DNA from 4 places in the Streptomyces sp. NPDC054866 genome. Region 3 is predicted to be linked to each of the others. Evidence: riboswitches for the same ligand, from Rfam matches in the RefSeq annotation. Region 3 holds a riboswitch; each other region holds the start of a gene.
What was found. Region 3 has a riboswitch for cyclic di-AMP ahead of ACWGI2_RS17190 (NlpC/P60 family protein). Riboswitches for the same ligand answer to the same signal wherever they lie in the genome.
Positions count from the first base shown of each region.

Region 1: another riboswitch for cyclic di-AMP. It lies ahead of ACWGI2_RS30390 (transglycosylase family protein); the one in region 3 lies ahead of ACWGI2_RS17190 (NlpC/P60 family protein).
Region 2: another riboswitch for cyclic di-AMP. It lies ahead of ACWGI2_RS00485 (M23 family metallopeptidase); the one in region 3 lies ahead of ACWGI2_RS17190 (NlpC/P60 family protein).
Region 4: another riboswitch for cyclic di-AMP. It lies ahead of ACWGI2_RS27960 (M23 family metallopeptidase); the one in region 3 lies ahead of ACWGI2_RS17190 (NlpC/P60 family protein).

Region 1 is NZ_JBSGZA010000006.1:505,365-510,850, forward strand. It holds gene ACWGI2_RS30380 (cytochrome P450 family protein) at 1-1,084, shown strand, start outside; gene ACWGI2_RS30385 (transglycosylase family protein) at 1,220-2,206, shown strand; cyclic di-AMP (ydaO/yuaA leader) riboswitch at 2,389-2,576, shown strand; gene ACWGI2_RS30390 (transglycosylase family protein) at 2,580-3,293, shown strand; gene eno (phosphopyruvate hydratase) at 3,557-4,837, shown strand; gene ACWGI2_RS30400 (FtsB family cell division protein) at 4,927-5,409, shown strand; gene ACWGI2_RS30405 (DUF501 domain-containing protein) at 5,449-5,486, shown strand, end outside.
Region 2 is NZ_JBSGZA010000001.1:119,944-125,429, forward strand. It holds gene ACWGI2_RS00480 (M16 family metallopeptidase) at 1-1,203, shown strand, start outside; cyclic di-AMP (ydaO/yuaA leader) riboswitch at 1,424-1,587, shown strand; gene ACWGI2_RS00485 (M23 family metallopeptidase) at 1,600-2,400, shown strand; gene ACWGI2_RS00490 (GntR family transcriptional regulator) at 2,641-3,327, shown strand; gene ACWGI2_RS00495 (HPr family phosphocarrier protein) at 3,469-3,750, opposite strand; gene ACWGI2_RS00500 (bifunctional acetate--CoA ligase family protein/GNAT family N-acetyltransferase) at 3,962-5,486, shown strand, end outside.
Region 3 is NZ_JBSGZA010000003.1:377,998-383,483, reverse strand. It holds gene ACWGI2_RS17200 (M23 family metallopeptidase) at 1-496, shown strand, start outside; gene pcrA (DNA helicase PcrA) at 518-3,019, opposite strand; cyclic di-AMP (ydaO/yuaA leader) riboswitch at 3,263-3,419, shown strand; gene ACWGI2_RS17190 (NlpC/P60 family protein) at 3,428-4,636, shown strand; gene ACWGI2_RS17185 (hypothetical protein) at 4,722-5,075, opposite strand; gene ACWGI2_RS17180 (NlpC/P60 family protein) at 5,395-5,486, shown strand, end outside.
Region 4 is NZ_JBSGZA010000005.1:641,397-646,882, reverse strand. It holds gene ACWGI2_RS27965 (aldo/keto reductase) at 1-120, opposite strand, end outside; gene ACWGI2_RS27960 (M23 family metallopeptidase) at 324-1,409, opposite strand; cyclic di-AMP (ydaO/yuaA leader) riboswitch at 1,421-1,567, opposite strand; gene ACWGI2_RS27955 (PP2C family protein-serine/threonine phosphatase) at 1,770-2,930, opposite strand; tRNA gene ACWGI2_RS27950 (tRNA-Met) at 3,098-3,171, opposite strand; gene ACWGI2_RS27945 (helix-turn-helix domain-containing protein) at 3,953-4,303, shown strand; gene ACWGI2_RS27940 (ANTAR domain-containing protein) at 4,347-5,096, opposite strand; gene ACWGI2_RS27935 (ANTAR domain-containing protein) at 5,158-5,486, opposite strand, start outside.

The DNA of each region.
Region 1 (5,486 bases), on a different contig from region 3:
GGCCCACCACGGCGAGCGCTCGGACGCGAAGAGCAAGACCGGCATCCCCGGCGAGCGCAGCGCGAACCTCATGACGCATCTGCTCAACATCGACCCGCCGGACCACACACGGCTGCGCCGCCTCGTCTCCAAGGCCTTCACGCCCCGCCGCGTCGCCGAATTCGCGCCCCGCGTGCAGGAGTTGACCGACCAGCTCATCGACCAGTTCGTGGAGAAGGGGGAAGCCGACCTCATCCACGACTTCGCCTTCCCGCTCCCCATCTACGCGATCTGTGACCTGCTCGGCGTGCCCCGTGAGGACCAGGACGACTTCCGCGACTGGGCGGGGATGATGATCCGCCACGGGGGAGGGCCGCGGGGCGGGGTCGCCCGGTCCGTGAAGAAGATGCGCGGCTACCTCGCCGAGCTGATCCACCGCAAGCGCCTCGAACCCGGCGACGACCTCATCTCCGGGCTCATCCGCGCCTCGGACCACGGCGAGCACCTCACCGAGAACGAGGCCGCCGCGATGGCGTTCATCCTTCTCTTCGCAGGGTTCGAGACCACCGTCAACCTCATCGGGAACGGCACCTACGCCCTCCTCACCCACCCCGAGCAGCGTGAGCGCCTCCAGGACTCTCTCAGGGACGGCGACACCGGACTCCTGGAGACCGGTCTTGAGGAGCTCCTGCGCTTCGACGGTCCCGTCGAACTCGCCACCTGGCGGTTCGCCACCGAGCCGCTGACGATCGGAGGGGAGGACATCGCCGCCGGCGACCCCGTCCTCGTCGTCCTCGCCGCCGCCGACCGGGACCCCGAACGATTCGATCAGCCGGACACGCTGGACCTCTCCCGACGCGACAACCAACACCTCGGCTACGGCCATGGCATTCATTACTGTCTCGGCGCACCGCTCGCCAGGCTCGAAGGCCAAGCGGCCCTCGCGACGCTCCTGCGCCGCCTCCCTGACCTGCGCCTCGCGGCGGAACCTGGTGATTTGAGGTGGCGCGGCGGGCTCATCATGCGCGGACTCCGCACCCTCCCCGTGGAGTTCGCACCCGCACAGAAGAGCAAAGATTCGGCACCTGAAACGACGTTTAACTGACGGACCGTCAAGACTGTGACTTTCACGTGATCTCCGCTGCATCGACTTGTGACAAGCGTTCGACTGCCGCTACGTTCACGACGACTCGGCCTCCCGTGCCGCAGTCGTCGCTCCAGTCACGCGAAAGGCAACCGCATGCTCTCCGGCAATGGTCGTCACCGACGCCCCCGCCAGGCCCCGGCCCTGATCGTCGCGGCAGGAGTCGCAGGATCGGCCATCGCCATCCCGCTGCTCGGCGCCACCAGCGCGAGCGCGGCGGACACCGCCACGTGGGACAAGCTCGCGGAGTGCGAGAGCGGCGGATCCTGGAGCGCGGACGCGGGCAACGGCTACTACGGCGGGCTCCAGTTCTCGCAGCAGACCTGGGAGGAGTACGGCGGCCTCGACTTCGCGCCGAGCGCCGACCTGGCCAGCCGCTCGCAGCAGATATCCGTCGCCGAGAAGGTCCTTGACGACCAAGGGACCGAGGCCTGGCCGAGCTGCGCGCCGATCGCCGGACTCACCCAGGACGGCGCCGCAGCCGACGTCGACCCGGGCGCCCCGATCACGACGATTCCTTCTGACGAGCCGTCGGAGCCGACCGGGTCCGACGAGACGTCCGAGTCGTCCGAGCCGAGCGAGCCGAGCACGTCACCGAGCGAGTCGGCCGACCCCTCGGACAGCGCCGAGCCTTCCAAGAAGCCCTCCGAGGAAGCTTCCGAGAAGCCGGACGCCGACGACGAGGCACGAGACAAGAATCACGACGAGTCCGACAAGCCGGATGACTCGGCCAAGTCCGGTGACCCGGACAAGTCCGGGCAGGACGATGCCACTTCGCCCGCCCCCACCCCTCCCGCCGGTGAGGGCGAAGGCCGCCACCGCGGCGACAGCGCGGACGACGAGCCGTCAGGCGACGCCTCACGCGAGGGCTCGGGCCGGCACGCCTCCCGTGGCGACGAGCGTCAGAAGGACGGCTCCGAGGGGACGTACACGGTCCGCTCCGGAGACAACCTCTGGACCATCGCCGACGAGCACGACGTGCAGGGCGGGTGGGCCGGGCTGTACGCCGAGAACGAGCAGTCGGTCGGCTCCGACCCCGACCTCATCCTTCCCGGTCAGAGCCTCGATTTGGGCGAAAAGTAGGGGTAGTTGGCGAGTCGCTTTGCGCTTGATATCCCAATTGGCGCAAGTGAGACATGGGTCTCAGAAGCCCTGATCGTCTTTGAAATTCGGGCGATCGCATGACTACGGTCGTGACCGCTCGCCACAGCGGGCCCCGCCGGTCGGTACGCCGAGTCCTGCCAACGGCCGTTCGGGAACAGTCGTCGCGTAATGCGCCGTAGGCAGGAGCGGGGGACCCAAGGTTTCCGCCGGACCCGGCCGTTCGGCCTCGTGAGAGCGAGGCGGACGGACAGGAACGGCTAGGGGTTAAGTCGCGCTCAAGAAGCGCGGCCGGGCAACTTCACTGGCCCGAACCCGACAGCTCACCTCGCAGGCGTCGGTGAGGGGATCACTCATGCTGTTTTCCAGCAAGGGCAAGCACCGCCGCCCGTCCAAGGCCACCCGTGTCGCCACGCTCGCCGGCGTCACCGGTGTCGCGGTCGCGGCCCCGCTGATGGCGGCCGGCTCGGCCTCCGCCGCGACGAACTCCGAGTGGGACGCCGTCGCCCAGTGCGAGTCGGGCGGCAACTGGTCCATCAACACCGGCAACGGCTACACGGGCGGCCTGCAGTTCTCGTCGTCCACCTGGGCCGCGTACGGCGGCACGAAGTACGCGCCCACCGCCGACAAGGCCTCCAAGGCCCAGCAGATAGAGATCGGCGAGAAGGTCCTCGCGGGTCAGGGCAAGGGTGCCTGGCCGAGCTGCGGCGTCGGCCTGTCGAGCGCCTCCAACGAGGGTGGCGGTGCGCAGGAGAGCGCCCCGCAGCAGCAGCAGCCCCAGGAGCAGCAGCCGCAGAGCGCGCCCAGCGCCCAGACCGAGCAGCCGCAGCAGGCCGCTCCCAAGGCCGAGGCCCCCAAGACCGAGTCGAAGAAGACCGTCGAGACCCCGACCGGCAAGACGGTCAAGAAGGGCGACGGCGAGTACAAGGTCAAGAAGGGTGACACCCTCTCCAAGATCGCCGAGGCCAAGGACGTCAAGGGCGGCTGGCACAAGGTGTACAAGCTCAACGGCGACATCATCGACAACGCCGACGTGATCTACCCGGGTCAGCAGCTGCACCTCAGCTAAGCAGCTGTCAGTGGCGGCGCCCCGGCGGAGGCGCCGCCCCGCCCCGTCCCCACGGGTCCACCCCGCCCCGGTGCGCGTATCCCCCGTACGCACCGGGGCGGGGTTCATTTGTCCCTCGCCGCTTTGTTCCGTTCGGAAACTTTTTGCTCTCGGTTTGTCCACAGGACGGTCGCTCGGCTGGCTGTTGCCCGGGAGCCGGTTAGGCTCGTGTCCGCGAGGCCAACGCCCCGCGTACCCGCGTCACATCCCAGAAGGAGATGCTCGTGCCGTCCATCGACGTCGTCGTAGCCCGGGAAATCCTGGACTCCCGAGGCAACCCCACGGTCGAGGTCGAGGTCGGCCTCGACGACGGCAGCACGGGTCGTGCCGCCGTTCCGTCCGGTGCGTCCACCGGTGCTTTCGAGGCCATCGAACTCCGTGACGGTGACCCCAACCGTTACCAGGGCAAGGGCGTGGAGAAGGCCGTCCTCGCCGTCATCGAGCAGATCGGCCCGGAGCTCGTCGGGTACGACGCGACCGAGCAGCGCCTGATCGACCAGGCGATGTTCGACCTCGACGCCACCGACAACAAGGGCTCGCTCGGCGCCAACGCCATCCTCGGCGTCTCGCTCGCCGTCGCGCACGCCGCGTCGGAGGCCTCCGACCTCCCGCTCTTCCGCTACCTCGGCGGCCCGAACGCGCACCTGCTGCCCGTTCCGATGATGAACATCCTGAACGGCGGGTCGCACGCCGACTCGAACGTCGACATCCAGGAGTTCATGATCGCGCCGATCGGCGCCGAGTCGTTCTCCGAGGCCCTGCGCTGGGGCACCGAGGTCTACCACACGCTCAAGAAGGTCCTGAAGGACAAGGGCCTCTCGACCGGCCTGGGTGACGAGGGCGGCTTCGCCCCGAACCTGGACTCCAACCGCGCCGCGCTCGACCTCATCCTCGAGGCCATCAAGCAGGCCGGTTACGTCCCCGGTGAGCAGATCGCGCTCGCGCTCGACGTCGCCGCGTCCGAGTTCTACAAGGACGGCTCGTACGCGTTCGAGGGCAAGTCCCGCTCGGCCGCCGAGATGACCGAGTACTACGAGGAGCTCGTCGCCTCGTACCCCCTCGTCTCCATCGAGGACCCGCTGTTCGAGGACGACTGGGCCGGCTGGAACGTCATCACCGAGAAGCTCGGCGACAAGGTCCAGCTCGTGGGCGACGACCTGTTCGTCACCAACCCGGAGCGCCTGGCCCGTGGCATCGAGGAGAAGTCGGCCAACGCCCTTCTGGTGAAGGTCAACCAGATCGGCTCGCTGACCGAGACCCTGGACGCCGTCGAGATGGCCCAGCGCAGCGGCTTCAAGTGCATGATGTCCCACCGCTCCGGTGAGACCGAGGACGTCACCATCGCCGACCTCGCCGTCGCCACCAACTGCGGCCAGATCAAGACCGGCGCCCCGGCCCGCTCCGAGCGCGTCGCCAAGTACAACCAGCTGCTTCGCATCGAGGAGATCCTCGACGACGCCGCGGTGTACGCAGGCCGCAGCGCCTTCCCGCGCTTCAAGGGCTGAGGCGTAGCCACCTCGTAGTTACCTACGTCCCCGTACTCGGTCCCGTACCGTGTGCGGGGACGTACGTACGTATCGGGGAGGCGGCACACATGGCCGTGAAGGACCGCGACCGGTTCTCCACCGCGACCAGGCTGCGACTGCTCGGCGAGCAGACCGCGGAGCGTGTCTACCGCTCCCAGACCAAGCGCCAGGCGCGCCGCTCCCGGCTCACGGGACGCGCCGCGCTCCTTGCGCTCGTGCTGTGCTCGCTGGTCGTCGCGCTCGCCTACCCGATAAGGCAGTACGTCTCCCAGCGCGCGGAGATCGCCGACCAGCGCAAGGAGCAGGCCGAGCGCCGCGAGAACGTCGAGAAGCTGCGCGACGAGAAGGCCCGCTGGCGGGACGACGCGTACGCGGAGCAGCGCATCCGGGACCGGCTGCACTATGTGATGCCGGGTGAGACCGGCTACACGGTGGTCGACCCCGAGGCGGCGAAGCAGCAGCGCACCGACCAGGGGGCCGCCGCCAGGCCCTGGTACTCGAACGTCTGGGACGGCGTCGACAAGGCCGACAGCCCGGCCGCCGACGACTGAATTCAGCAGCACCTCTACGGAACCGATCGAAAGACAGGCATGGAAACGCCCCCGCCGACCACCCCGCGCACCGAGCC
Region 2 (5,486 bases), on a different contig from region 3:
GGCGTCGCGACGATCATGGCGAGGGCCTTCAACGAAGGCACGGACAAACACTCCGCCGAGGACTTCGCCGCCGAACTCGACCGCTGCGGCGCCACCATGGACGCGCACGCCGACCACCCCGGCGTCCGCGTCTCACTCGAAGTCCCGGTCTCCCGCCTCCCGAAGGCGCTCGGCCTGCTCTCCGACGCCCTGCGCGCCCCCGCCTTCGCGGACAGCGAGATCGAACGCCTCGTACGCAACCGCCTGGACGAGATCCCGCACGAGGCCGCGAACCCGGCGCGCCGCGCCGCCAAGGAGCTCTCCCGGCAGCTCTTCCCGGCGACCTCACGCATGTCGCGCCCCCGCCAGGGCACCGAGGAGACGGTCACGGCCATCGACTCGGCGGCGGTGCGCACCTTCTACGAGAAGCACGTGCGCCCCGCCACGGCGACCGCGGTCGTCGTGGGCGACCTGACCGGCATCGACCTGGACGCCGTCCTCGCCGACACCATCGGCGCCTGGACGGGCGGCACCGCCGAGCCGCGTCCGGTGCCCCCGGTGATCGCGGACGACACAGGCCGTGTCGTCATCGTGGACCGCCCTGGCGCCGTCCAGACGCAGTTGCTCATCGGCCGCGTGGGACCGGACCGGCACGACCGCGTCTGGCCCGCGCAGGTGCTCGGCACGTACTGCCTGGGCGGCACCCTCACCTCACGCCTGGACCGCGTCCTGCGCGAGGAGAAGGGATACACCTACGGCGTACGGGCGTTCGCCCAGGTCCTGCGTTCCGCCGCACCTTCTTCCCCGGAGGGGGCTACGGGAGCCGCGATGCTCGCCATCAGCGGCTCCGTGGACACCGAGTCCACGGGCCCGGCCCTCGACGACCTGTGGAAGGTCCTGCGCACCCTCGCGGCCGACGGCCTGACGGACGCCGAGCGCGATGTGGCTGTCCAGAACCTGGTGGGTGTGGCCCCGCTCAAGTACGAGATGGCGGCGTCCGTCGCGGCCACTCTCGCCGACCAGGTCGAGCAGCACCTGCCGGACGACTTCCAGGCCCAGCTGTACCGCCAGTTGGCCGCCACCGGAACCGTGGAGGCCACAGCCGCCGTGGTGAGCGCCTTCCCCGAGGACCGTCTCGTCACGGTGCTCGTCGGTGACGCCGCGCAGATCGAGGAGCCCGTCAGGGCGCTCGGCATCGGTGAAGTGAGTGTGGTCACGGGGTGAGCGCGGGGTGACTGCGAGCTGAGTGACAGTCAGGACATATCGGGACCCCAGTGGCGAGAAAATGCCACTGGGGTCCTCATATGTCCGAATTGCTATGGAGGTTACGTGTCTGACCTGTGGCGTGCGCTACAAAAGCTCTGATCCGTTTGTCGTTTGAAAGACGCCCCGCTTAGCGTCTGGTCCGGCTGTTCGTCATGCAGTACGCCGCACCCGCGGCACCGGACGGTCATCGCCGAGTCCCCGTACGGCGCGAGCCAGGGGAGCCGGGGACCCACATGTCCCCTTGGGGTGAATCGGGAACCTCGCCGTGAGGTGAGGGACTCGTAGGAGACCTTCCTGCTCCGAACCCGTCAGCTAACCCGGTAGGCGAGAAGGAAGGAAAGGATCAGCCGCTTCATGGCGTTCACCCGTGCCACCGGGAAGCACCGTCGCCCGAGCCGCCTCACGCGTACGACCGCGAACGTGGCGGGCGTCGCCGCCCTCACCACCACTGGTGTCATCGGAGGCCTGGCCGCTCCGGCGCTCGCCGCCGACGACGCGGCCCTTGAGCACACCGGCCTGACCCAGGCGATCTCCGTGGGCGACTCGCTCGCCCAGAGCATCGACGCGCAGGCCGCTGCCCAGCAGCAGGCCGCCGACGACGCCGCAGCCGCCAAGAAGGCCGAAGAGGCCGCCAAGAAGAAGGCCGCGGAGGCGAAGCGCAAGGCCGAGGCCGAGGCGAAGGCCAAGGCCAAGAAGGAGCGCGAGGCCAAGGAGCGTGCCGCTCGCGAGGCCGAGCGCAAGCGCCTCAACAGCTACGTGTCGCCGATCACCGGTTCGTCCATCTCCACGGGCTACCAGACCGGCGGCGCCATGTGGTCCTCCGGCAGCCACACCGGCGTCGACTTCCACGCCGCGTCCGGCACCTCGGTCCACGCGGTCGGCTCCGGTACCGTCGTCGAGGCCGGCTGGGGCGGCGCCTACGGCAACAACGTGGTCATCAAGATGAACGACGGCACGTACACCCAGTACGGCCACATGTCGTCCCTCGGTGTCACGGTCGGCCAGGCGGTCACCCCGGGCCAGCAGATAGGCCTCTCCGGCTCCACCGGCAACTCCAGCGGCCCGCACCTCCACTTCGAGGCCCGCACCGGCGCGGACTACGGCACGGACATCGACCCGGTCGCCTACCTCCGCTCGCACGGCGTCAACGTCTGATCCACGCCGATCCCGGGCGGTCGCGTGATCCACGCCGATCCAGGCGGACGCGCGAAGCGCACTGATTCAACGAAAGCCCCGGCTCGTCGAGAGCCGGGGCTTTCGCCGTTCCCGTATCTCCTTTGGCTAAAAGTATCCCTGGATTTCGGTCGACCGTCGGAAATTCAGCCGTTCTGCAATAGAGTCGCTGAACAGGCGTCGATCGACCGCGTTTCGCGGGGATTAAGGCGGAGGTCAGTCATGCGCATTCCCGCGCACTCGGTATGCACGGCCATCCGGGACGACATCGTCTCCGGTGTCTACGAACGGGGTGGCCGGCTCACCGAGGAACTGCTGGCGCGCCGCTATGGAGTCTCCCGCGTCCCCGTGCGCGAGGCCCTGCGCACCCTGGAGGCCGAGGGGTTCGTCGTCACGCGCAGGCACGCGGGCGCGTGCGTCGCGGAGCCCACCGAACAGGAGGCGGCCGACCTCCTGGAGATACGCGCGCTCCTGGAGCCGCTGGGCGCGGCCCGCGCCGCACAGCGCCGCACGGAGGCGCACCTGAAGGTCCTGCGCGGCCTCGTCAGGCTCGGCCAGGAGCGGTCGAGGCGCGGTCAGAGCGAGGATCTGCGCTCCCTGGGCGGCTGGTTCCACGAGACGCTCGCCCAGGCGTCCGGCAGCCAGGGCCTCACGGCACTGCTCACGCAGCTCCGGCACAAGATCGCCTGGATGTACGTGGTCGAGACGTCGGCCGCCCCCGCGGAGGCCTGGGCCGAGCACGCCGCGATCGTCGACGCCGTCGCTCGCGGGGACGCGGAAAGGGCCAGGTCGCTCACCGCCGCCCACACGGAACGGACGACGTCCGCGCACCGGCTGCGCTTCGGGCGCAATCTCTCGGCTGTGAGGGGTTCGCAACATTCCGTAAACACGGCGGGTCTGCGCCTTTAACAGAAGCGCCGTATACAAAGAAGTGCTATTCGACAGGGTATTCCGTCGGGGCATTATTTCCGCTGCCCGAAGCAGAAAAAAACACCGAAGGGCCCGCCCCTATTTCGGGCGGGCCCTTCGGTGTATGAGTATCAGTCTTTACTAGACGGTCTCGGGGAGTTCCTCGAGGCCGTCCGCGACCAGCTTCGCCAGACGGTCGAGAGCGGCGTCCGCGCCCTCGGCGTCGGAGGCGAGGGTGATCTCCTCGCCGCCCTGCGCGCCCAGACCGAGCACCGCGAGCATGGAGGCGGCGTTCACGGGGTTGCCGTCAGCCTTGGCGATCGTCACGGGGACGCCGGCGGCGGTGGCCGCGCGGACGAAGATGGAGGCGGGTCGGGCGTGAAGGCCCTCGGCCCAGCCGACGTTGACGCGGCGCTCAGCCATGTGTTGCTGCCCTTCCAGATGTCTCACACTTGTCTAGACCAGTGTCTCATGCCGTCACGAGTGCTCCGCCGGCCGTAGGTCCGTACCGTGCCGACCGATGGTCCGTGCTCCGTCGACCGTACGTCCTCGCGCCACGGGGCCCACGTCCCGCCCTTCGACGTCTCCTAGCCTGCCCCGGCCAAGGCGCCCCCGCGACCCGTACCCTGGGCCCATGCAGACCCCGTCGGACCGGCACGCATACCCCTCCCACTGGGAAGCCGATGTCGTCCTGCGTGACGGAGGCACCGCCCGGATCAGGCCGATCACGGCCGAGGACGCGGAGCGCCTGGTCAGCTTCTACGAACAGGTCTCCGACGAGTCGAAGTACTACCGCTTCTTCGCGCCCTACCCCCGCCTGTCCGCCAAGGACGTGCACCGCTTCACCCATCACGACCAGGTGGACCGGGTGGGTCTCGCGGCGACCGTGGGCGGCGAGTTCATCGCCACCGTGCGCTTCGACCGCATCGACGAGCGCGGCATGTCCGCCAGCGCGCCCGCCGACGAGGCCGAGGTCGCCTTCCTCGTGCAGGACGCGCATCAGGGCAGGGGTGTCGCCTCCACGCTCCTCGAACACATCGCCGCCGTCGCCAGGGAGCGCGGCATCCGCCGCTTCGCCGCCGAGGTGCTGCCCGCCAACACCAAGATGATCAAGGTCTTCACGGACGCGGGCTATCAGCAGAAGCGCAGCTTCGAGGACGGCGTCGTACGTCTCGAATTCGATCTGGAGCCGACGGACCGCTCCGTTGCCGTGCAGCGCGCCCGTGAGCAGCGGGCCGAGGCGCGGTCCGTGCAGCGGCTGCTCACGCCGAAGTCGGTCGCCGTGATCGGCGTCGGGCGCACGCCGGGGGGCGTGGGGCGCAGTGTGCTCCGGAACCTGCGCGAGGCGGGCTTCACGGGGCGGCTGTACGCGGTGAACAGTGCGTTCGACCAGGGCACCGAGGTGGACGGAGCGCCCGCGTACCGCTCCGTGCGGGACATCGACGAGACCGTCGAGCTCGCCGTCGTCACCGTGCCCGCCGAGCGGGTGCCGCAGGCCGTCGCGGAGTGCGGTGAGCGCGGGGTGCTCGGGCTCGTCGTGATCTCCGCCGGATACGCGGAGAGCGGTCCTGAAGGGCGGGAGCGGCAGCGCGAACTGGTGCGCCAGGCGCGGTCGTACGGCACGCGCATCCTCGGCCCGAACGCCTTCGGGGTCATCAATACGTCGCCGGATGTGCGGCTCAACGCGTCGCTCGCCCCGCATCCTCCCGAGCGCGGCCGGATCGGTCTCTTCACGCAGTCCGGCGCGATCGGCATCGCGCTGCTTTCCGGTCTGCACCGGCGTGGCGCGGGCCTCTCGACCTTCGTGAGCGCGGGCAACCGCGCGGATGTGTCCGGCAACGACGTCCTCCAGTACTGGTACGAGGACCCGGACACCGATGTCGCCCTGATGTACCTCGAATCCATCGGCAACCCGCGCAAGTTCACGCGCCTCGCCCGGCGCGCGGCGACGGCGAAGCCGCTGGTCGTGGTGCAGGGGGCGCGGCACAGCGGGATCGCGCCCACCGGGCACGCGGTGCAGGCCACGCGGCTTCCGCATGCCACGGTGTCGGCGCTGCTCCGCCAGGCGGGGGTGATCCGGGTCGACACCGTCACCGAGATGGTGGATGCGGGGCTGCTGCTCGCGGGGCAGCCGTTGCCTGCGGGGCCGCGGGTGGCGA
Region 3 (5,486 bases):
CCGCGCGAGCCGTACGCAGGAGCGCATCGACCTCAAGGCGGAGAAGGTCGCCGCCGAGAAGAAGGCCGCCGAGGAAGCCGCGCGCAAGGAGCGCCTGCGCCCCAAGTTCTCGCTTCCGGTGAAGCAGCACGGTCTGAGCGCGTACTACGGACAGGCCGGCATCAACTGGATGTCCGCGCACTCCGGAATCGACTTCCCGGTGTCGTACGGCACCGAGGTGCTCGCCGCCACCGATGGCACGGTCTCCACGAAGTGGAACAGCGCCTACGGCAACATGGCGATCGTGACCGCCAAGGACGGCACGGAGACGTGGTACTGCCACCTCTCCACGCACAAGGTCTCCAGCGGACCCGTCAAGGCAGGCGATCCCATCGCCTTCTCCGGGAACTCCGGCAACTCCACAGGACCGCACCTGCACTTCGAGGTGCGCCCCGGCGGCGGCTCGGCGATCGACCCGCTGCCGTGGCTGCGCAGCCACGGCCTCGACCCGACGTAACTCCGGCCGCCGCCCGCGGCGTTACAGCTTCTCCACCGGCGCGTACCGCAGCAGGAGCCGCTTCGGCTTCGGCTCTCCGAAGTCCACCGTCGCCTCGGCGTTCGCGCCCGTCCCCTTCACCCCGACCACGGTGCCGAGGCCGAACTGGTCGTGCGTGACCCGGTCCCCGACCGCCAGCGCGACCACCGGCTTCTCCGAGGCACGGCGCGTGGCGAAGCCCTGCGCGCCCCCGGTGCGCGAGCGCGACGACGACAGGGATGAGGCGATCGAGGCCGCGGGCCCGGAGGATGCCGGTGCGCCGACGGAACCCTTCCGCTTCCAGTCCAGGTGGGTCTCCGGGATCTCCTCCAGGAAGCGCGACGGCGGGTTGTACGAAGGCTGTCCCCAGGCGCTGCGCATCGAGGACCGCGTCAGATAGAGCCGCTCACGCGCGCGCGTGATGCCCACGTACGCCAGGCGGCGCTCCTCCTCCAGCTCCTTGACCTGGCCGAGGGAGCGCATGTGCGGGAAGACGCCGTCCTCCATGCCGGTCAGGAAGACGACCGGGAACTCCAGGCCCTTGGCGGTGTGCAGCGTCATCAGCGTGATGACTCCGGAGCCGTCGTCCTCCTCGTCCGGGATCTGGTCCGAGTCGGCGACGAGCGCGACCCGCTCCAGGAACTCGGAGAGCGTGCCGGACACACCTGTGGCCGCGACCTCCCCTTCGCCTTCCCCTTCGCCTCCGGTGGCCGCCTCACCGCTGTCCTGTTCGAACTCCAGGGCCACGGCGGCGAGTTCCTGGAGGTTCTCGATGCGCGTCTCGTCCTGCGGGTCGGTAGAGGCCTGCAACTCGGCGAGATACCCGGTCCGTTCGAGCACGGCCTCCAGGACGACGGCGGGACCCGCGCCGGACTCGACGATGGTCCGCAGCTCCTCCATCAGGACGTTGAAACGCTTGACGGCGTTCGCCGAGCGGGCCGCCATTCCGTACGCCTCGTCGACGCGCTTCAGCGCCTGCGGGAAGGAGATCTTCTCGCGCTGCGAGAGCGCGTCGATCATCGCCTCCGCGCGGTCGCCGATGCCCCTCTTGGGTACGTTCAGAATGCGCCGCAGCGGGACGGAGTCCTCCGGGTTGGCCAGCACGCGCAGATACGCGAGGACGTCCCGGACCTCCTTGCGCTCGTAGAAGCGGACGCCGCCGACGACCTTGTAGGGCAGGCCGACGCGGATGAAGATCTCTTCGAAGACACGGGACTGCGCGTTCGTCCGGTAGAAGATCGCGACGTCGCCCGCCTTCGCGTCGCCCGCGTCGGTGAGCCGGTCGATCTCGTCGGCGACGAACTGCGCCTCGTCGTGCTCGGTGTCGGCGACATAGCCGATGATGCCCGCGCCCGCGCCCGCGTTGGTCCACAGGTTCTTGGGTCGGCGGCTTTCGTTGCGCTCGATGACGGCGTTGGCCGCGGTCAGGATCGTCTGCGTGGAGCGGTAGTTCTGCTCAAGGAGGATCGTGGTCGCGTCGGGGTAGTCCTCCTCGAACTGGAGGATGTTGCGGATCGTGGCGCCGCGGAAGGCGTAGATCGACTGGTCCGCGTCACCCACGACACACAGCTCGGCGGGGTCGTCACCCTCGCCTCCGGAGGGGCCGACCAGCTCGCGCACCAGGGCGTACTGGGCGTGGTTGGTGTCCTGGTACTCATCGACCATCACGTGGCGGAAGCGGCGGCGGTAGTGCTCGGCGACCTCCGGGAACGCGCGGAACATGTTGACCGTCGTCATGATCAGGTCGTCGAAGTCGAGGGCGTTCGCCTCGCGCAGCCGCGACTGGTACATCGCGTACGCCTGGGCGAGCGTCCTCTCGAAGCCGTCGGCGGCCTGGCCCGCGAAGGTCTCCTCGTCGATCAGCTCGTTCTTCAGGTTCGAGATCTTGGCGCTGAAGGACTTCGGCGGGAACTTCTTCGGGTCGATGTCCAGGTCGCGGCAGACCAGCGCCATCAGCCTCTTGGAGTCGGCGGCGTCGTAGATCGAGAAGGAGGAGGTGAAGCCGATCGTCTTCGACTCGCGGCGCAGTATGCGCACGCACGCGCTGTGGAACGTCGACACCCACATCGCGTTGGCCCGCGGTCCGACGAGCTGCTCGACGCGCTCCTTCATCTCGCCCGCGGCCTTGTTCGTGAACGTGATCGCCAGGATCTGTCCCGGGTGCACATGCCGCTCGGCCAGGAGATACGCGATGCGGTGCGTCAGGACCCGGGTCTTGCCGGAGCCGGCGCCCGCGACGATGAGCAGCGGGGAGTCCGCGTGCACGACGGCCGCGCGCTGGTTCTCGTTAAGACCGTCGAGCAGGGCAGCCGGGTCGATCACTGGGCGCGGGGCGCCGCCGCGGTAGTGCGCGTCCCGGGGCACGGGCGCGTCGAACTTCCCGTCGAACAGATCATCCGGAACGGACTCCGGAGCACTGTCCTCGGGCGGCGGCGGGGGCTCTTCCTCCGAAGCCCGTGAGGGCTTGAGGTCCGCCAGGAAGCTGTCATCAAAGAGGCTGCTCATCGCCTCCCGAGTCTAGGCGGCCCCACTGACAACCCGCCCCGGGTTCCGGCCAGGTCGATCCGGCTACGCCCCGCCCGCTTCTGATCACTCTCCGCCACGGCACGGGGTGCCCGCGTCAAGAGCTTCGTAAAGTAACGAAAACGTATCGGGCATATCGAACATCAACCTTCACACGGGCCACACGAGTTGGCTAGCGTGCTCCGCGGGCTGCTCGTACTCCCACCGGCGAACCCCGCCGGGAACGGGCGGCCTCCGCCGAGTTCGATCTCCTCGGAGCCGGGGACCCACGATGAACTTGGGGTGAATCGGTCCCGTACGAAGTACGGGACTGTAGGGCAACCTTCCGGAACCACCCGCCCGAACCCGACAGCTAACCCGGTAGGCGGTCTACGGAAGGAGTCGCCTCCCTTGGCGTCGCACCGCAAGCCGCGGACCCGCATTGCCGGCCTACGCGCCACCCCCGCCATCGGCATCACGACGGCAGCCCTCACCTCCGTGGCCCTCCTGTCACAGAGCGCGCAAGCGGCACCGTCCGCGCCCCGGAAGCCCAGCCTCGAAGAGGTCCAGAAGAAGGTCGACGACCTCTACCACCAGGCGGGCGTGGCCACCCAGAAGTACAACTCGGTCAAGGAGCGCACCGACAAGCAGCGCAAGAAGGTCGACACACTTCTCGACGACGTGGCCAAGCGCACCGACAAGCTGAACGAGGCCCGCCAGGAGCTGGGCACGTTCGCCGCGGCCCAGTACCGCACCGGTGGCGTCTCCGAGACCGCCACGATGATGCTCGCCGACGACCCGCAGAGTTTCTTCGACCAGAACCACCTGTCGGACCGGCTGACCGCGCGCCAGAAGAAGGCGGTCGACGACTACCAGACGCAGCAGGCATCGGCGACGAAGCAGCGCACGAAGGCCGCCAAGAGCCTGGAGACGCTGAGCGACTCGCGGGACGAACTCAGGACGAGCAAGCAGACCGTCCAGAAGAAGCTGGGCAAGGCGCGCACGCTGCTCTCGGAGCTGACGGCCGAGGAGAAGGCACGGCTCGCGGCGATCGAGAAGAAGAAGGAAGAAGAGGCCAAGCGCAAGGCCGCCGAGCTGGCGCGCAAGCAGGAGGCCGAGGCGGAGGCCAAGCGCAAGGCGGCGGAAGAGGCCGCGGCCAAGGAGCGCGAGCAGGGCAAGGAGACCCCGGACTCGGGCTCCGGTTCCGGTTCCGACACCGGCTCCGGCACGGGCTCCGGCTCTGGCTCCGGCGACACGGACAGCGGTTACGCGACGAAGGCCGCGAAGGTCATCAACTTCGCCGAGGCCCAGATCGGCAAGCCGTACGTGTGGGGCGCCACCGGCCCCGACTCCTACGACTGCTCCGGGCTCACCCAGGACGCGTGGAAGGCCGCGGGGATCTCCCTGCCGCGTACGACGTGGGACCAGGTGAAGGTCGGCACGACCGTGAAGACCGCCGATGCCAAGCCGGGTGACCTGGTCTTCTTCTACGACGACATCAGCCACGTAGGGATCTACATCGGCGACGGCAAGATGATCCACGCCCCGAAGCCGGGTGCGAACGTCCGCGTCGAGTCGATCTACTACATGCCGATCCACAGCGTGGTGCGCCCCGCGTAGCCGCCGCCCACGAGAACCCTTCACACGAGTCAGACGAGAAACGGCCCTCCACGCGCGCGTGGAGGGCCGTTTTCCGCGGGTCGTGTCAGGTCCACAGCACCGCGATGAAGATGTTCGCGACAGTCAGCAGCCCGACGGCGCCGAACATCCCCTTGTCCACCTTCTCCTCGTCCCGTTTCACATAGACCAGCGCGAGGATCACGATCAGGACGGCCATCTTGATGCCGATCTTGACGTTGTTGACGGGGTTGTCGTCCGCCTGGTTGAGGCCCACCAGGATCACGCCCGTGACGAGCATCGTGAGCGCGCCGTGCAGCATGGCGGGGCTGAAGCGGGCCGTGCCCTGACCCATCTGCTTCATCTGGGTGAGGAAGCCGCCCAGGAGGGAGGCGATGCCGATGATGTGCAGGCCGACGAAAAGATGGGTGAGTACGTCCATGGGCCCGGAGCCTAGCCGGGCCCTTATCACCACTCCGTAGCCAGGTGGGCCCCAAGCCCCGCATCGGTCACACGCGCATGCGAAGAGCGCCGACCCGACAGATCACGCAGTCACATACGGTCACCGGGCCGCCCACTTCCGCCAGTTGCGCACAATCCGTCACCAACCCGTGACGGTCAGGTTTAGCGTCCTTCGTCAGGTGACCGGCTCCCCACTGCCGCCCGGACCAGGGGCGGCATCCGGACACCACCGCCGAGAATCCGGCGGCGGTCCGCTCCCCCTGTGCGGGCCGCCGCCGGAACCTTAAGGAGCCCCCTTCGTGGCAGCGCACCGCAAGCCGAAACAGCGCTCGCTCAGTGGCCATACGGCCCGCACCGCCGCCACCATCGCCCTCGCCGGGGCTGCCACGGC
Region 4 (5,486 bases), on a different contig from region 3:
GTAGGCGTCGAGCACGGAGAAGGACTGCGCCTCGTCGGCCGTCCAGCCGAAGACGTTGCCGCCGAGTGCGAGCGGGAAGACCTCGAGGTCGGACGAGCCAAGCTTGCGGAGAGAAGTCATACGGGGCTCAACGCCTGTACGGACCACGGAATTCCGTACAGCGGGACGCCGATTCCATCCGCATACGTAAGCGCGAGCGCGCACGCCGAACCGGCAGCCCTGACGTCGGGGGGTTGTCGTCAGGACCGCCGGGGTATTGGGACTGCCTCAGAAGGGCTGCTTCAGAGGGACTGTTTCAGCGGGGCTGCCTCAAAGCGGCTGCTTCAGAGCGACTGGCCCTTGTCGCGCAGCCACGCCGCCGGGTCGACCCCGGTGGAGTCGCCGCCCGGGTGGACCTCCATGTGGAGGTGCGCCCCGGTGACGTTGCCGGTCGCGCCGACGCGGCCGATGGTCTCGCCGGTGGTGACCTTCTGGCCGACGCTGACGTTCATCGAGGACTGGTGGCAGAACCAGACCTCGGTGCCGTCGTCGAGTTCGAGGACCGTGCGGTAGCCGTACGCCCCCGCCCAGCCGGCCTCCTTGATGGTGCCGGAGTGGACGGCCTTGATGGGCGTGCCCGTGGGAGCCGCGAAGTCCAGGCCGGTGTGGTAGCCGGAGGACCACATGGAGCCGGGCTGACCGAAGGTGCCGGTGAGCGTGTACGAGGCGACGGGGAGGGTGTAGCTCTTCGCGAGCTTGGCCAGGCGCTCCGCCTCGGCCTTCTTCTTCGCGGCCTCTTCGGCCTTCTTCTTCGCGGCGGCCTTCTCTGCGGCGATCTTCTTCTCGGCCGCGGACTGCTTGGCGGCGGCCTGCGCGGCGGCCTGCTTGACGGCGGCTTCTTCGGCCGCCTTCTGGACCGCGTCGTCCGCCTGGTCCTGCTGGTTCTCGGCCTGCTCCATGATGCGGGCCCGCAGTGCCTCGCCCGCGTCCGTGGTGCCCTGCTCGGCGTCGGCGGTGCTGAGTCCGGCGGCGCTGAGGGGCGCGGCGGCGGTCGTCACGCCGTTGTCCGCGGAGCCCGAGTCGGACGAGTCGTCGGATATCAAAGAGCCCACGCCAGGAAGCGACTTGGCCTCCGGCAGCGAGTCCGTGACGGCCGAGAGGTCCGGCATCTCGATGGCCACCGGGGGCTTGCCGCCCTGCGCGGTGGCGATGCCGCCCGCGCCGACGGCGGCGATGACGCCTACGCCGAGAACCGTGGAGCTGCGGGCGAGCCCGCCACCGCCCCGCTTGTGGACGCGGTGCCTGCCGCGGACGGGACGGATGGACTCCTCGGTGGGATTCCATTCCTCCCAGGAATTGTCGTCGTACCCACCGAAATCGTCGTCATTCGGTACGTACACGCCTTGGGGGGCAGGGCGGTTGGACGCCACTGGGGCGCACTCCTTTCCTTCCTTCTCGCCTACCGGGTTAGCTGACGGGTTCGGAGCAGGAAGGTCTCCTACGAACGTCTGGCACGGATGCACAGATGCCCGATTCACCCCAATTAGTGGTTCCCCGGCTCCCTTTCGGGATTAGGCGCGTGCGCGCGGAGCCGACTCGAGTGACGGCTGGGACGACCGCGCTGCGTTATCGAACGTTAATAGACAGCAGGGCTGTATTCCAAGCTGTTCCGACTGATCGTTAACGTCTTTGGCCCGTACTTATCGGGACACCGGGGTCTGGAACGGGGCGAGTTGACCCCACTTCTTCACACACCGGAGCTTCACATCTCCTTGACAGTGCGTCAGTTGTTATGCGGAGTGGTGTTCTTCGGTCACGGCCGGTGACATCGGCCGCCGCACCGCGAGCAGCGCCATGTCGTCGGTCCCTCCGCCCCCGGTGTGCCGCCGCACTTCCTCGACGAGCGTGGCCAGGAGCGCGTCAGGTCCGTAGGGCCCGGGGAAGATCCGGCCGCCGAGCCGGGCCGCCGGGTTGTAGAACTCGCCCCGGATGTCACGCGCCTCGGAGAGCCCGTCGGTGTAGAGCAGCAGCATCGCCCCCGGCGGGAACTCCGTCTCGTCCGCGCGGTCGGGCCAGGCGCCCAGGTCGCCCATCCCGAGCGGCAGCGCGGGCTCGGTGGCGGACAGGACGCACAGCCGCCCGTCGCCGCGCAGGAGCAGCGGCCCCGGGTGCCCGCGGTTGATGAGGCGCACCGGGCCGTCGCCGTGCGGGATCTCCGCGAGGACAGCGGTGGTGAACCCCTCGAAGGCGTCGAGCCCGTCGCGCCGCGTGCCCTCGCGCGCCAGGGCCCGCTCCAGGCGCTGCGCCACGGCCTCCAGCGTGGCCTCCTGCTCGGCGGCCTCCCGGAACGCCCCGATCACGACGGCGACGGCCGCGACCGCGCCCATGCCCTTCCCCCGTACGTCGCCCACGATGACGCGTACGCCGTGCGGGGTGTCCTGCACGGCGTACAGATCACCCCCGATGAACGCGTCCGCCTCCGCGGCCTCGTACCGCGCCGCGACATCGAGCCCGCCGATCCGGGGGTCCGGCTGCGGCAGTACGGCGCGCTGGGCGGCCTCGGCGATGGAGCGGGCGGAGGCGAGCTGTTTGTCGCTGCGGCGTACGACGCGGTTGATGACGACAGCGAGGACGGCGACGGTCACCACCGTGATCAGTTCGGTGACGGCCTCGACGTCGGTGGCGGTGTTGTTCTTGAAGTGCAGGGCGAGCACGGCGGCGCAGGAGCAGGCGCCGATGAGGGTGGTGCCGATCAGCGAGTAGAAGGGCGCGGCGACGAGCGGGGCGGCGGTGAAGAGGGGCACGGCGGTGAACCTGGGCGGGGTCGAGATGTCGTACACGACCCCGACGAGGATGAGCAGCAGGGGGAGGGCCCGCACGAGCGCACGCTCGTGCCGGACATCGGGACGCTTGCCGCCGCCCCCGCCGCCGCTTCCTTCTCGCTGCCCCACTCACTCAGGGTTCCCGGTGGGGCGACGCGGGGCGACCGGTGTGGGCCGAGCGGGTTACGGCGGATGGGCCGGCCGCAACGGAAACCCGCGCCCCGACGGAAACTGTGCCTCGCCGGAAAACACCGAAGGCCCGGATCCATTTCTGGATCCGGGCCTTCGGTCTTTAGTAGCGGGGACAGGATTTGAACCTGCGACCTCTGGGTTATGAGCCCAGCGAGCTACCGAGCTGCTCCACCCCGCGCCGTTGAATGCAACTCTACGCCATCAGGGGGAGTGAAAGCGAACCGGTTGCGCGGCGGCCGCTGCTCGCGCGCCGCGACATGGGCGGGATACGCGGTCCAGCTGCGCCTTGCTGACCAGCATCGGCACGAGCACGCGCCCACCATCGCTGTTCGAAGCCGATTACCTCACCATCGAACACACGAAAATCTATGGTGGCTGGAGTAGACATTGGGCGGTGGTGTGGTTATGGTTTCTCTCGTAACCCAGAGAGACAGCAGGGCCTGGCAGAGACGAACTGCCGGGCAGCAGTACCCGCAAGTGCAGTTCGCAGGACGGTGCGGTGGTGGAGTTCCGAAGCCAGAGCGGTTGCAGGACGGCGACGGGACTGACGACCGGACCGGGTGGCCCGCAGTGATCAGGGGCCGCCGTGAGCAGTACCGCAGTTGAAGCAAGTGCAGTTCGCATCACCAGCAGTTCGCAACACCAGCAGTACGCATCACCAGCAGTTCGCAGTACCCGTAAGTAAGCAAGTGATCAAAGAGGGAAGAACGGAGGAGCCGAGCGCCATCAGGAGGATCGCCCGGGCGGCATCTTGAGCCCGGGTACCGCAGGACATCGATAGTGAGGTGGTCTCCGGTCAAGCAACCGCGATCCCGGCAGTCCCGACAGCATCTCGGTCGGGTCTGCGGAAACAGAAGGCCGGCGCAGCAACAGGGCCGGCAGATGGTGTAGCAGTTCCTTCGGGGCCCGGGTGCCGTACAGCACCCGGGCCCCTCCACGCGTTCCATAGAGAGGTGCAAGTGACAGCAGACGATTCCTTCGGGCGTCTCGACGACGACGACTACCCCGCCTACACCATGGGCCGGGCCGCCGAAATACTCGGCACCACCCAAGGCTTCCTCCGCGCCATCGGAGAAGCCCGCCTCATCACCCCGCTCCGCTCCGCGGGCGGACACCGCCGCTACTCCCGCTACCAACTGCGCATCGCCGCCCGCGCCCGAGAGCTCGTCGACCAGGGCACCCCCATCGAGGCCGCCTGCCGCATCGTCATCCTCGAAGATCAGCTCGAAGAAGCCCAGCGCATCAACGCCGAACACCGCCACCGCGCCGCCGAATCAGCGACGCCGACAGCCACGAGTCAGAACGGCTGAGCCCCGCGACTGCGGGTGTGCTCGCTCTCGCTGCTCGCTCGCGCTACTCGCTGTCCGCTTTGTCGGTCTGTGGTCGGGCGGGGCCGGTGACAGGCGTCAGCCCGGCCTCGATGACGTCCCGGGCGACGCTGCTGAGCAGGATCCGGTTACGCCGGGCGTGCTGGCGCAGGGCGTCGAACGCCTGGTTGAGGGTGGTGTTGCTGCGGACCGCGAGAACGCCCTTCGCCTGCTCGATGACGATGCGGCTCTGCAGGGCGGTGTGGAGTTGTTCGTTGACGGTGTGCTGCTGGCGTAGCGTGCGGGCCTGGATCAGGCCGATGGTGGCGGCATCGGCGAGCGCCTGGGCGAGTGCGAGGTCGTCAGCCTTCAGGGGCAGGTCTCCGGTGCGCAGCAGGAGCAGGCTGCCGATGTTCTCCCGGCGCAGACGCATCGGCACCGCGCTGGCCAGGGTGTAGCCGCCGGCCTGTAGCTGTGGGGTGAATTGCGGCCAGCGTGCGGCCGCGTCGGCCGCGCTCGACGCGGTGACCGGCTGGGCGGTCGCGTGAGCGTCCACGGCCGGGCCCTGGGCGCAGGCGGCTTCCAGGATGCGCTGCAGGGCGGGACTCGGGTCGCAGGGCGCGGGGCTGTGCAGGCGCAGGCTGGGGTGGGCCAGGAAGACCGCGGCATCGGTGACATCAAGGATCTCCTGGCAGCGGACGGTCATCTGGTGCAGAAAATCGATGACGTCGAAGTCCTCCACCAACGTGTCGGCCAGCTCCACGAAGGTACGGGCGATGTGCTGTTCCCTGCTCATGGGTGCACTCCTTGAGCCCCGCGCAGAGCGTGGCCGGAGCCCTTGACCGGGCGGTTCGATGTCATCGCGGGAGCTCCTGCTGAATCACGGTGTGGGCGGTGTCCGACAGGGACCGGCCGGAGGAGTAGGCCCGGGCGCGCAGCCGGTCCAGGGCTTCGGCCAGCGAAACGCCGAGTGTCTCGCTGAGGACGCCGGTGGCGTGGTGCACTTCGGCCCGGTGCAGATCCACCGCTCCTACGTGCCCCGGGCCATTACCGGCGGCGGTGCTGACCGGCCAGCGGTTCAGTACGTGCTGGGCCAGCGCGTCGGCGACCAACTGCCCCTGTGACAACTGCTGCCCGGTGAGCGGACCTACCGTGCGCCGGTAGCCGGTCATCGTCCCCGCCTGCA